DNA from 3 places in the Arthrobacter sp. 754 genome. Region 1 is predicted to be linked to each of the others. Evidence: riboswitches for the same ligand, from Rfam matches in the RefSeq annotation. Region 1 holds a riboswitch; each other region holds the start of a gene.
What was found. A riboswitch is a leader RNA that binds a small molecule or an ion and turns the genes downstream of it on or off. The one in region 1 is predicted to bind thiamine pyrophosphate.
Positions count from the first base shown of each region.

Region 2: linked by a shared signal. The riboswitch ahead of ABIA70_RS20005 (ECF transporter S component) and the one ahead of thiC (phosphomethylpyrimidine synthase ThiC) in region 1 are both predicted to bind thiamine pyrophosphate.
Region 3: linked by a shared signal. The riboswitch ahead of thiO (glycine oxidase ThiO) and the one ahead of thiC (phosphomethylpyrimidine synthase ThiC) in region 1 are both predicted to bind thiamine pyrophosphate.

Region 1 is NZ_JBEPSC010000001.1:243,298-247,277, forward strand. It holds gene ABIA70_RS01215 (RNA-binding protein) at 1-86, opposite strand, end outside; gene rpsP (30S ribosomal protein S16) at 88-504, opposite strand; gene ABIA70_RS01225 (hypothetical protein) at 699-1,136, opposite strand; gene ABIA70_RS01230 (VOC family protein) at 1,253-2,128, opposite strand; TPP riboswitch at 2,275-2,382, shown strand; gene thiC (phosphomethylpyrimidine synthase ThiC) at 2,377-3,980, shown strand, end outside.
Region 2 is NZ_JBEPSC010000008.1:62,699-66,678, reverse strand. It holds gene ABIA70_RS20010 (ABC transporter ATP-binding protein) at 1-1,427, opposite strand, end outside; gene ABIA70_RS20005 (ECF transporter S component) at 1,427-2,077, opposite strand; TPP riboswitch at 2,142-2,283, opposite strand; gene ABIA70_RS20000 (heme-degrading domain-containing protein) at 2,341-2,883, shown strand; gene ABIA70_RS19995 (DUF4235 domain-containing protein) at 2,920-3,183, shown strand; gene mnhG (monovalent cation/H(+) antiporter subunit G) at 3,254-3,661, opposite strand; gene ABIA70_RS19985 (MrpF/PhaF family protein) at 3,651-3,929, opposite strand; gene ABIA70_RS19980 (Na+/H+ antiporter subunit E) at 3,926-3,980, opposite strand, start outside.
Region 3 is NZ_JBEPSC010000001.1:591,837-595,816, reverse strand. It holds gene ABIA70_RS02805 (RNB domain-containing ribonuclease) at 1-591, opposite strand, end outside; gene thiE (thiamine phosphate synthase) at 698-1,444, opposite strand; TPP riboswitch at 1,472-1,591, shown strand; gene thiO (glycine oxidase ThiO) at 1,587-2,858, shown strand; gene thiS (sulfur carrier protein ThiS) at 2,855-3,091, shown strand; gene ABIA70_RS02785 (thiazole synthase) at 3,096-3,923, shown strand.

The DNA of each region.
Region 1 (3,980 bases):
CGGCGGTTGTTCTTCGAGCTGACCTTGACATCTTCCGGCGAATCAACGATTCCCCGAACCAGGTGTTCGAGCGCCTCTGCCAGCAATCTACTCAGCCTCGGTGGTCTCTGCCTCGGCCGGGGCCTCGGCTGCGTCAGACTGCTTTGCCTTCTTGGTGATGGCTTCCGGGATGATCACGGAACCCTTTTCCGGGGTAACGAAGGCAGCCTTGGGAGCCTTCGTCTTCAGGGTGCCTTCCTGGCCCGGGAGGCCCTTGAACTTCTGCCAGTCACCGGTGATCTTGAGGATCGCGGCAACCTGCTCGGACGGCTGTGCGCCAACGCCGAGCCAGTACTGGGCACGGTCCGTGTCGACCTCGATGTATGAGGGCTCTTCGGTGGGGTGGTACTTGCCGATTTCTTCGATGGCACGGCCGTCACGCTTGGAGCGTGCGTCCATGACGACGATGCGGTAGTACGGTGCGCGCATTTTGCCAAAGCGCTTAAGGCGAATCTTTACGGCCACTTTTGTGGTCACTCCTGTTTCAGAAAGGGGGTGAACCGACGTTCTGCACCCGTGGGGCGGGCCATACTTGAGGGTTCGAAGGACAGGATCCGGACGCGGAGAGAGGGGCCACGCAGATCGAGTACCTGTTTATTGTGCCAGATCAGCGTCAGGATTTCGACTTGACACGTGCTGACCAGGCATACGCCGGCCATCTAGGAGGACCAGACATACACCCCGCTGCGCTCCGCATCATCGATGGAGGCGGCAAGCTCAGCGAGCTGCTGTACATATTTGCGGGCATCCGCCGCGCCAAAGGGCATGTCGTCCTGGGCCGCCCACTCTTCTGCGACGTCTTCAAGGACATTGCCTTCGCCCTCGGTTTCGTAGGTGAGCAGGTCCGCGAGCGCCCGCACCATGGCCGGCGGTACGCCGAGGAGGGAGTCACTGGAAACATCAACCATGGCAAGTTCATAGCCTTCACCGCCGGCGTGGACCGCCGCTCCGGCGAGGTCGCCCAGCTGCTCTATCTCGAAGTCACTGACCCCTGGAATGCGCACGGCCGGACCTTCCGGCGAGCCTCCGGCATCAAGGACCCCGGCGCGCTTCAGCGCGGCGTCGTGGGTAGCTACAAAGATTTCTGTGAAGCCCATGGGAACAGCCCTCATTCCGTCGACGGTGCGGCACTGTCGGGCAGCTTTAAGTGCCGCCCGGGCCGTTCGGAATCAGCCTAGTACATGGCGGGCCGCACCCCTGGCCTGCGCGGAGTTCAGCGGACGGCGACCCGGATGCTGTTACGCCACGGGTCCTCGAAGCGCAGTTCGGCTCCTGTGTTGCGCGAGGCCACCCCGGCTGCTTTCAACCGTTCGGCGAGCGCCCCGACGTCGTCACCCGAAGGGACTTCGATGAGCACCTCGCCCAGGCCCAGGGTGTCCTTGCGCGGCCCCGCGCCGCGGCTGTTCCAGACGTTCATGGCCATGTGGTGGTGGTACCTGCCGGCTGAGACAAACAGCGCCTGCCCGTGCCAGCCCGCGGTCTTTTCGAAGCCCAGGGTGTCCACGTAGAACTTCTGGGCGGAGTGGACATCGCCCACCTGGAGGTGGATGTGGCCGACGCCGGCACCGGCCCCGTGCCGGCCTTCCAGGGATTCCTCGGTCAGGTGCTGCTCAAGATAGCGCTGCGGCGGCAGCGCAAGGCTGTCCATGACCACGTCGGTGCCTTCCCAGGACCAGTTTTCCCGGGGCCGGTCCCAGTAGAGTTCGATGCCGTTGCCCTCAGGGTCATTGAAGTAGAAAGCCTCACTGACGAGGTGATCGGCGCTGCCGGTGAAGGACCGGGGTTCGTACTGGGCGGTGGTTGCCACGGTGGCGGCCAGCGCGGCGCGGGTCTCGAAGAGAAGCGCGGTGTGGAAAAGCCCCGCTTCTCCCCTGCCGGGAAGATTCAATGAGGGGGCTGCTGCGAGGTGGACCAGGGGTCGCTGCAGCCGGCCCAGGTAGACACCGCCGTCCTGCTCCGCAACGACCTCCAGGCCAAGGGCGCGCTGGTAGTAGTCCGTCATCAGCTTCATGTCGCCCACCTTGAGCATCACGGTGCCCATGGTGAGATCGGCAGGAAGGAGATCCTGGCTGGTTGCTTCTGCAGTCATTGAAAACTCCCGTATCCCGTGGTCTTCGGGTTCGAAGGCCGCTATGAACCTAATTTACTTGAAGCTTCAATTTAATTCAAGTGCTTCTGCTTTTCTGATTATCCCCATCGGCTCAGCCCGGGAAGGTCATGCTGTGGTAGCTTCGTCTACGACCACACGGGGGCCCACGCATGGGCTGAGATCAGGCTGACGCTGCCTGCGACCGTTGAACCTGTCCGGGTAATGCCGGCGAAGGAAGTGAGTATCCCTTGAGCACCACCGAAACACAGCACAGCCCTGTCCACGGGACAATCAAAAACACCGAGTCACTGAAGTCCCATTCCCTGGCGTACCTTGAGGATCCGGACAACGGCATCCGGGTCCCCGTCACCGAGATCGCCCTGGAACCCTCCCCCAACGGCGAAGCCAACACGCCATTGCAGGTCTACCGGACGGCGGGTCCCGGCAGCGATCCCGTCGTCGGCCTGGAACCGTTCCGCTCCTCCTGGATCGAATCGCGAGGTGACACCGAGGCGTATTCAGGCCGCGGGCGGAACCTGTTCGACGACGGCCGCTCGGCCGTCCGCCGGGGGGCGGCTTCATCGGAGTGGAAAGGAGCGCGGCCGGTGCCCCGCCGCGCCGTCGAAGGCAGGACGGTGACCCAGATGCACTACGCCAGAGCGGGCATCATCACTCCGGAGATGAGGTTTGTTGCGCTGCGGGAGAACTGCGACGTTGAGCTGGTCCGCAGCGAGGTGGCTGCCGGGCGTGCCATCATCCCCGCCAATATCAACCACCCGGAATCAGAGCCGATGATCATTGGCAAGGCTTTCCTGGTGAAGATCAACGCGAACATCGGAAACTCCGCGGTGACCAGTTCCATCGCCGAGGAAGTCGACAAACTCCAGTGGGCCACGCAGTGGGGCGCGGACACCGTCATGGACCTCTCCACCGGCGATGACATCCACACCACCCGCGAATGGCTCCTCCGCAATGCACCTGTGCCGATCGGCACCGTGCCCATCTACCAGGCCCTCGAGAAGGTCAACGGCGAGGCCAACGCCCTGACCTGGGAAATTTTCCGCGACACCGTCATCGAGCAGTGCGAACAGGGCGTGGACTACATGACCGTCCATGCCGGCGTGCTGCTCCGCTACGTTCCGCTGACGGCCAACCGCGTCACGGGCATCGTGTCCCGGGGCGGCTCCATCATGGCCGGCTGGTGCCTGGCGCACCACCAGGAAAACTTCCTGTATACCCATTTCGACGAACTCTGCGAAATCTTCGCGAAGTACGATGTGGCGTTCTCACTGGGGGACGGCCTGCGGCCGGGAGCGACGGCGGACGCCAACGACGCCGCCCAGTTCGCCGAACTGGATACGCTGGCTGAACTTACCCAGCGTGCCTGGGAGTTCGATGTCCAGGTCATGGTGGAGGGTCCCGGACACGTGCCTTTCCATTTGGTGCGCGAGAACGTGGAGCGGCAGCAGGAACTGTGCAAGGGCGCCCCGTTCTACACCCTCGGTCCCCTGGTCACCGATGTGGCTCCCGGCTATGACCACATCACCTCCGCCATCGGCGCCACCGAAATCGCCCGCTACGGCACTGCGATGCTCTGTTATGTCACACCGAAGGAACATCTGGGACTGCCCAACAAGGACGACGTCAAAACCGGAGTGATCACCTACAAGATTGCCGCCCATGCCGCGGATCTTGCCAAGGGCCACCCCGGCGCCCACGAGCGGGACGATGCCCTGTCCAAAGCGCGGTTCGAGTTCCGGTGGCGCGACCAGTTCGCGCTGTCCCTGGACCCGGTGACCGCAGAGGCGTTCCATGACGAAACCCTGCCTGCCGAGGCCGCGAAAACAGCCCA
Region 2 (3,980 bases), on a different contig from region 1:
AACGTGGGCTCGTCAAGGACCAGCACCCGGGGGTGGGCCGCAAGGACCGTGGCCACGGAGAGGCGCCGCTTTTCGCCGCCGGAGAGCGTGTACGGATTGGCGTCCACAAGGTGGGTCAGGCGAAGCCTTTCGAGCAGGTCATCCACCCGTTCCTCCCCGTGGCCCAGATGGCGCGGACCGAACATCAGCTCGTCCAGCACCCGGCCGGTGACGAACTGGTGCTCGGGCTCCTGGAAGACTGTTCCGATGCGCGAGATCAGCTGGTTGGCTTTCCATTTGAAGGGGTCAATCCCTGCCCCGGCGCTCAGGTCGACAGTGGCGGACACCGTGCCGCGCACCGGCGTGAGCAGTCCGGCGAGCGTCAGGGCGAAAGTGGACTTTCCGGCGCCGTTGGGGCCTGTCACCGTCAGTGCCTGGCCTGCCCGGACCTGAGCGGTCACGCCCTCCTGCACGGGCACCGGCGGGATGGTCCTGAACCCGCGGCGCCGCGGCCGCTCGCGGGAGACAGCCAGGTTTTCGGCGGCCAGCAGAAGGTCCCCGGAACCGGCGGTCGCGCGGGACCGGGTGGCCGGGAGGTACCCCGGCACCCAGACACCGGCCCCGATCAGCATCTCCCGCGCCTCGGCGAGGACCTGGTCCGGCGGGCCGTCCAGCAGGACAGCCGAACCGTTGGCCGAGCCGGGCTGCAGCACCACAATCCGGTCCACCAGGTCTTTCCAGACGGACACCCGGTGTTCCACCACCACCAGCGTCGCACCGGTTTTGTCCAGGCACCGGCCTACCGCGTCCCGGACTTCGAGCACGCCGGCAGGGTCAAGGTTGGCCGTCGGTTCGTCAAGCAGGATCAGCCCGGGCCGCATGGCAAGGATCCCCGCCAGGGCCAGCCGCTGCTTCTGTCCCCCGGAGAGGGCCGACGTCGGGTGGTCCAGTTCGAGCCCCGTGGAACCTTGCGCGCCGGTGGAACCCGGCGTTCCGGCGGCTCCTGGCGGGCGGGCGGCACTGCGCAGTCCGACGTCGTCGAGCGCTTCATGGACCCGCCGCCAGATCTCGTCCCGCGGGACGGCCAGGTTTTCGGCGCCGAAGGCGACGTCGTCACCCAGCCGGGAAAGCACAACCTGCGTTTCCGGATCCTGCTGCATCAGCCCGGAACGTCCGCGCCGGGCGCGGGGAGCGACGCCGTCGATCAGCAGCGAACCGGTCTCGTCGGCGTCGTCCGCCTCATCCCCCAGCACCCCGGCGAGGGCGTGAAGCAGCGTGGATTTGCCCGCGCCGGAAGGGCCCAGCAGGAGCACCCGCTCGCCTGGACCGATCTCCAGGTCGAGCCCCTGGACGGCGGGGGCGGAGCGGCCGGCGTGCCGCCAGCCCCAGCCGCGCGCGGACACCGCGGCCGGGCGGACCTCCGCGGCGCCGGCGTCGGAAGCGGTCATCAGTTGAAGGCAGGCTCCGAAGCTGCCTTCCGGGACGCGAAGGAGCTCAGCACACCGGTCCGGGCCAGGCCGCGGGTTGCGATCCAGGACAGGGCGCCGGCAATCACTGCGCCCGAAATGGTGCAGAACACGATGTAGGCGAGCTTGTCACCGGGTTCGTAGGCGATGTTCCAGCCCCAGGGGAGGAAGGAGTCGTTCAGGCCGCAGAACAGCCCTGCACCTGCGCCGGCCAGCAGGGCGGCGAGGAGGTTGTACTTCTGGTGCAGGAACGAGCCGAACCGGAACTTGCCGTACACGAGCAGGAAGAACACCAGCTCGGCGCCCAGGCCCTGAAGGACTCCGGAGATCAGCACCGTGGCGCCGTACTGGGAGCCCATGATGAGCTCGCCGGTTGCGGCGACGGTTTCGCAGAAGAGTGCTGCGCCGGGTTTGCGGATGATGAGCATGCCCAGCACCGCGGGGATCATCCAGCCGCCGGCCAGCAGGCCGGTCAGCGGGGGGTACACGGCGTTCATCGGCGCGGAAACGATGCCGGCGCCCTGTGACCACGCCCAGAAAATCACGCCGCCGGCGATCGCGATAAGCGCGGCCACCACAATGTCTACGACGCGCCAGGTATTGGTTGTCTTGTTGAATGCTGCAGTTGTCATTTGGTCCTCCTGAGGAACAGGAGGGGAAAGTGCACCGGCACGCGGCGTCGCCGCCCTGGCCGGACACTTCGAGAACTCGACTCCCTTGCGCCGGTACTAACCGGATCAGGTTCGAGGGTCTGCGGCTGTCCGCACTCTCAGCGCCCACCTACGGTTCCCTGGCAATGCCAGTGATGCCCGACGGCGGCGCTCCCCTGTCGTAAATAAATCTGCCCTGTTGGGCGTGGTCCAGTTTACACCGCCGGCGCGGTAGATTGTGGGCCATGACCACCGGCCATTCTTCTGTGACAGCCTTTGATCCCGACTCCGGAGAGGACCAGCCCCGCGCCGCCCTCGAGGCGCTGATAGCGCGGATCGACGGCGAGATCAGCGAGCTGCAGTTTCCGCGTTTCACCAAGGATGATGCGCTGAACCTGGGGCTGCTGCTGGTGGAACTCGGCAAGAGCCGCAAGCTGCCCATCGCGATCGACATCAGCAGGGCGGACCAGGTCCTGTTCCATGTTGCCTTGGACGGCGCCACGCCGGATAACGAGCACTGGGTGCGGGCCAAGCAGCGCACCGCTGCGCGGTACGAGATTCCCTCGCTGCTGGTGGGGTTGCATGCCCGGCTCCGGGGCGGGCGGATCGAGGACCAGGGCTGGTTCGACGAATCCGTGTATGCAGCTCACGGCGGCTGCTTCCCTGTCTATGTCACCGGCGCCGGCGCTGTTGCCACTGTCACGGTTTCGGGCCTGCCCCAGCAGGAGGACCACGACCTTGTGGTGGAAGCGCTGCGGGAGATCCTGGCGTCCATGCGGTTAGGCTAAAGGCAGTCCGTTTTCCGCCCGCAAGGAGTCACACGAATGAACCTTTTCATCAAACTGCTTGGCACCGGAGTCAGCCTCGGCGCCGGATTCCTCGGCACCAAAGTGGTCAACGCCGTCTGGGAAAAGTCCACCGGCCGCAAGCCGCCCACCGGCAAGCACGAGGACACCCCCACCACCCTGCGCTCAGCCCTGACCTTCGCGCTCATCTCCGCCTCGGTCAGCACCATCATCCAGGTGCTCGCCAACCGCGGCACCCAGCGCGCCATCACCCGCTTCGCCAAGTCCCAGGACATCGTCTAGCCAGGCTGCCCGGCGCGCCGGCCGGCAGGCCGGGCAGTCCGGCGTTGGCCGCAAGGCCGGACGCCGGTAATCAGTCCGGACGGCCGGCGTCGGACGCTTCGTCCCGGGCGGTTTGTGCCGCCTTCTGAACCACGGCTTCCAGCTCATCGGAGCTGAGCAGCTCACGGTGCAGGTGCTTGGTGCGGTACCCGGCGCGGCCAACCATGTGCGCGGACACCGGCACCGTGAGGAGCTGGAAGATCCACGCCACCAGCAGCACCGGCCACACCCACAAGGTGCGCATCTGCAGGCCGATGGACGCCAGCAGCAGGAAAAGGCCCAGGACCTGCGGCTTCGTGGCCGCGTGCATGCGGCTCAGCAGGTCCGGGAAGCGGAGCAGGCCGACGGCGGCGGCAAGGGACATCAGGGCGCCCACCACCATGAACACGGCAGATACGGTGTCGATGATGGTGTCCACGACGCTGGCTTCAGGATTCATTGGGCTGCTCCCGCCGGCCGGCAACGAAGCGCGCCACTGTGGCCGAGCCGACGAACCCGACGATGGACAGCGCAACCAGCAGCATCAGGTTGTTCAGGTGCCTGTTGACCGCCATGTCGATGCACAAAGCCGCGCCCAGGATGGCAAGCAGGACGTCCGAGGCCAGCACGCGGTCCAGCAGCGAGGGCCCGCGGGCAATCCGGATGATGGCTCCCGCGGCCGCCAGCGAAAGAATGACTGCCGTGACAGCCAGGACGGTCTGCATCATGCTGCGGCCTCCTGCCGGATCGTTTCGAGTTCTTCCGGGGTGCCCATGATC
Region 3 (3,980 bases), 350 kb from region 1:
CACTTCCTTCAGGAGCTGCAGCACCGTGTTGTTTGATCCCGCGTCCAGCTCGGCCTGGACACCCTTGTAGGAAAGCTTGGCCCGGCTGGACATCCGGGCCCGGCTGACGGTCACTGAAGAGACGTGTGCGGCGTCGTCCAGTTCAAAGTCCCAGACAAAGGCCGAGCAGAGCTGGCCGGCCAGGAGGCTTCCGGCCCCTTCGCTGATGACTTCGGGGTGCAGGGGGATGCGGCCGTCGGGAGCGTAGAACGTCTGGCCTCGCCGGCGGGTTTCGGCGTCCAGGCCGCCGCCGGGGCGGACGAAGGACGGGACGTCGGCGATGGCATACAGGACGCGGTACCCGGCACCGTTGCGTTCGATGAAAAGCGCCTGGTCAAGGTCGGTGGACGAGGCCGGATCGATGGTGAGGAACCCGACGTGCGTCAGGTCGGCTTCTGGCAGCTCGTGGGAAGCGACGGCGGCCTCGGCGTCCCGGACCGCCTCTTCCGGGTAGGGCCCCGGCAGTTCCAGCTCAGTCCGAAGGGCACTCAGGGCCGCCTCAAGGGCGTTGGTGTGTTCGCGGACATACGGAGCCAAACGATGATGTGACACAAAAGTCAGATTAGCCCGATTTTCGCAGATCGTGCACGCGGTGACCCGCCGCGCGGGGGATTGCCTGGCGGCACGCCATTGGGCGGCGCGGCGTCAGGCAGCCGGGTCAGGCGGCACCCGCGTCCAGAGCAGCCAGGAGCGCGGCGGCCGCAGCCGCCGGGTCATCGGCCTCGGTGATGGCGCGCACCACCACAATCCTGCCTGCCCCCGCCGCCACTACCTTCTCGACGTTGCCGAGGTCGATCCCACCGATCGCGAACCAGGGAACGGTGGCCTGGTCGCCGCCGGCCGCCTTCACAGCCTCCGCTGCATACTGCACCAGTTCCAGTCCGACGGCGGCCCTGCCGGGTTTGGTGGGTGTGGCCCAGACGGGGCCCACACAGAAATAGTCCAGGCCGCCGTCGGGCGTGCTCAGGGCGGAGGACAGCCGTATGGCCCCTTCCACCTGTTCCGGGGTGTGCGTCGACAGCCCGATCACTCCGTTCGCGCCAAGCAGCGAGCGGGCGGATGCCACCGGCAGGTCCTGCTGTCCGATGTGGAAGACCGGCGCTCCGGACAGCAGCGCGATGTCCGCGCGGTCATTGACCGCCCACAGCCGCCCGTGGCGCTCGGCCGCCGCCCGAAGCACCGCCAGCAGCTCCAGTTCCTCGGCAGCCTCGATCCCCTTGTCGCGGAGCTGGATGATGTCCACCCCGCCGGCAAACGCCGCTTCCACGAACTCGCCAAAGTCCCCGCGGTCCCGGCGGGCATCGGTGCAAAGGTACAGCCTGGCGCTGCCGGGGAGGCCGCCGGCGGAATCAGGTGTGGAACCGGAGGCGGCGGGACCGGAAGGGGGTGCGGAAGTCACGTTCATGGATGCCAGCCTAATTCCCCTACACTGGTCGGGTACTGCGGGAGCCCGCTGCAGCCGTCATAAAGCTGCGGGGCTGAGAGGGCGTCAGAGCCGACCGCTTGACCTGATCCGGCTAGTACCGGCGTAGGGAAGGAACGTCCTCATGCTTCACGCTGGGAAGACGCTTCAAGCTGACGTGGCGGTGATCGGCGGCGGAGTCATCGGCCACTGCATTGCGTGGGAAGCACGGCGCTCGGGCCGCTCCGTGGCCCTGATCGATGACGCCCCGGGGCAGGGCGCCAGCTGGGCAGCTGCCGGTATGCTCGCCCCTGTCAGCGAGCTCCACTACCAGGAGGAAGACCTCCTCGAGCTGATGCTCGAATCCTCCCTCCTGTGGCCGGCTTTTGCAGCCGACCTTGCCCGCGCGGGAGCAGCGGATCCCGGCTATCTGACGACGCCGACCCTTGCCGTAGGCGCGGACGCGGCGGACCGCCGGGCACTGATGGACCTGCGCACCGTGCAGCAGGCCAGCGGACTGGAAGTTGAACCGCTCACCGTCCGCGAGGCCAGGGCCAAGGAAGGCCTCCTCAGCCCCGCCATTTCCTGCGCCCTGGAAATCGCCGCCGACCACCAGGTGGATCCCCGGAAGCTGGTGGCATCCCTGAGGGGGCTCCTGGCCGTCCACGAGCCCGGTGCCGGAACCGCGGTTGGGGGTGCACGCGGCGGATTCGCCGTCGACGACCGGGCCCGGTCCCTCCTCTGGGAGAACGGCCGCGTCACGGGCGTGGGCCTTGCGCAGGGCCGAACAGTTCAGGCGCGCGAGACCATTGTGGCCAACGGGTTGCAGGCGCCCTCCCTGGGCGGCTTGCCGGAGGGACTGCACCTTCCCCTCCGGCCCGTTTACGGGGACATCCTCAGGCTGGCTGTTCCCCGGCACCTCCGCCCGCTGGTCACATCCACCGTCCGCGGGCTGGTCCGCGGCGTGCCTGTGTACATCGTTCCGCGGCAGGACGGCTCAGTGGTGATCGGGGCGACCCAGCGGGAAGATGCGGTGTCCGCTGCAGAGGACCCCGTGAAGTCGGACACGGCAGTCTCAGCCGGTGGCGTCTACCAACTGCTGCGGGACGCCCAGGTCCTGGTGCCTGCGGTCTCGGAGCTGGAACTCCTGGAATGCACGGCCAGGGCGCGTCCCGCCACCCCGGACAACGCACCGCTCCTCGGCCGCGTCCCTGATGTTCCCGGGCTGATCATCGCCACCGGGTTCTTCCGCCACGGTGTGCTGCTTGCCCCAGCGGCGGCGGCTATTTGCCGGGCCCTGATGGAGGGCCGGGGGGACCGGCGCTGGGCGGCCATGAATCCGTCAAGGTTTTCACGCCCGAAGGCCCCCGGCCAGGATCTACCGGGTGTCATCGACCACCAGAAGGAATCAGCATGAACATCACCCTCAACGGTTCGCGGCATGCCGTAGCCGACGACGCCTCAATCACCACCCTGGTCAGCCAGGTCACCGGCCGGCCACTCGCTGCCAGTGGCCAGGCGACCGACGGGCAGAAACTGGGCGTCGCCGTCGCCCGCAACTCCGAAGTAGTACCCCGCAGCCAGTGGTACGTGACGGCTCTCGCCGAGGGCGACGACGTCGAACTGGTCACCGCAGTCCAGGGAGGCTGACACCATGACAGAAACCAACACCACCGCTGCGTCCCGAACAACGGTGGACAACGCAGGGCGCAGCGACTGCCTGACCATCGACGGCGTCGGGCTCGGCTCGCGCCTCATCATGGGCACCGGCGGCGCCCCCAGCCTGGACGGGTTGGGCGCAGCCCTTCTGGCGTCCGGAACCGAGCTGACCACCGTGGCCATGCGCCGGTATTCGCCTGCCGAGTCCGGGTCTCTCTTCCAGCTCCTGGTGGACCACGGGATCCGGATCCTGCCCAACACCGCGGGCTGTTTCACCGCCCGCGACGCGGTCATGACGGCCGAACTGGCACGTGAAGCGCTGGAGACCGACTGGGTCAAGCTCGAGGTTATCGCCGACGAACAGACGCTGCTGCCGGACGCCGTGGAGCTGGTGGATGCCACTGAACAGCTCGTGAACCGCGGCTTCAAGGTGTTCGCCTACACCAACGATGACCCCGTCCTTGCCTTGCGCCTGGAAAACCTGGGGGCCACCGCCGTGATGCCATTGGGCGCTCCCATCGGCACAGGCCTGGGCATCCTCAACCCACACAACATCGAGCTGATCGTCTCGCGGGCCTCCGTGCCCGTGGTCCTTGACGCCGGCATCGGTACGGCCTCTGACGCGGCGCTCGCCATGGAGCTGGGCTGCGACGCCGTGCTGCTGGCCACAGCGGTGACCCGCGCCCAGAACCCGGCACTGATGGGCGAGGCCTTCAAACACGCAGTCATCGCCGGTAGGCTGGCGAAAGCGGCCGGCAGGATACCGCGCCGCGAGCACGCCCTGGCGTCATCGGCCATGGAAGGCCGCGCGGAGTTCCTCTAGGCCGGCACCTGGTGCCGGCCGTCGGGCCGGGCTGTGGAGTAACGAGCCAAGGAGTCC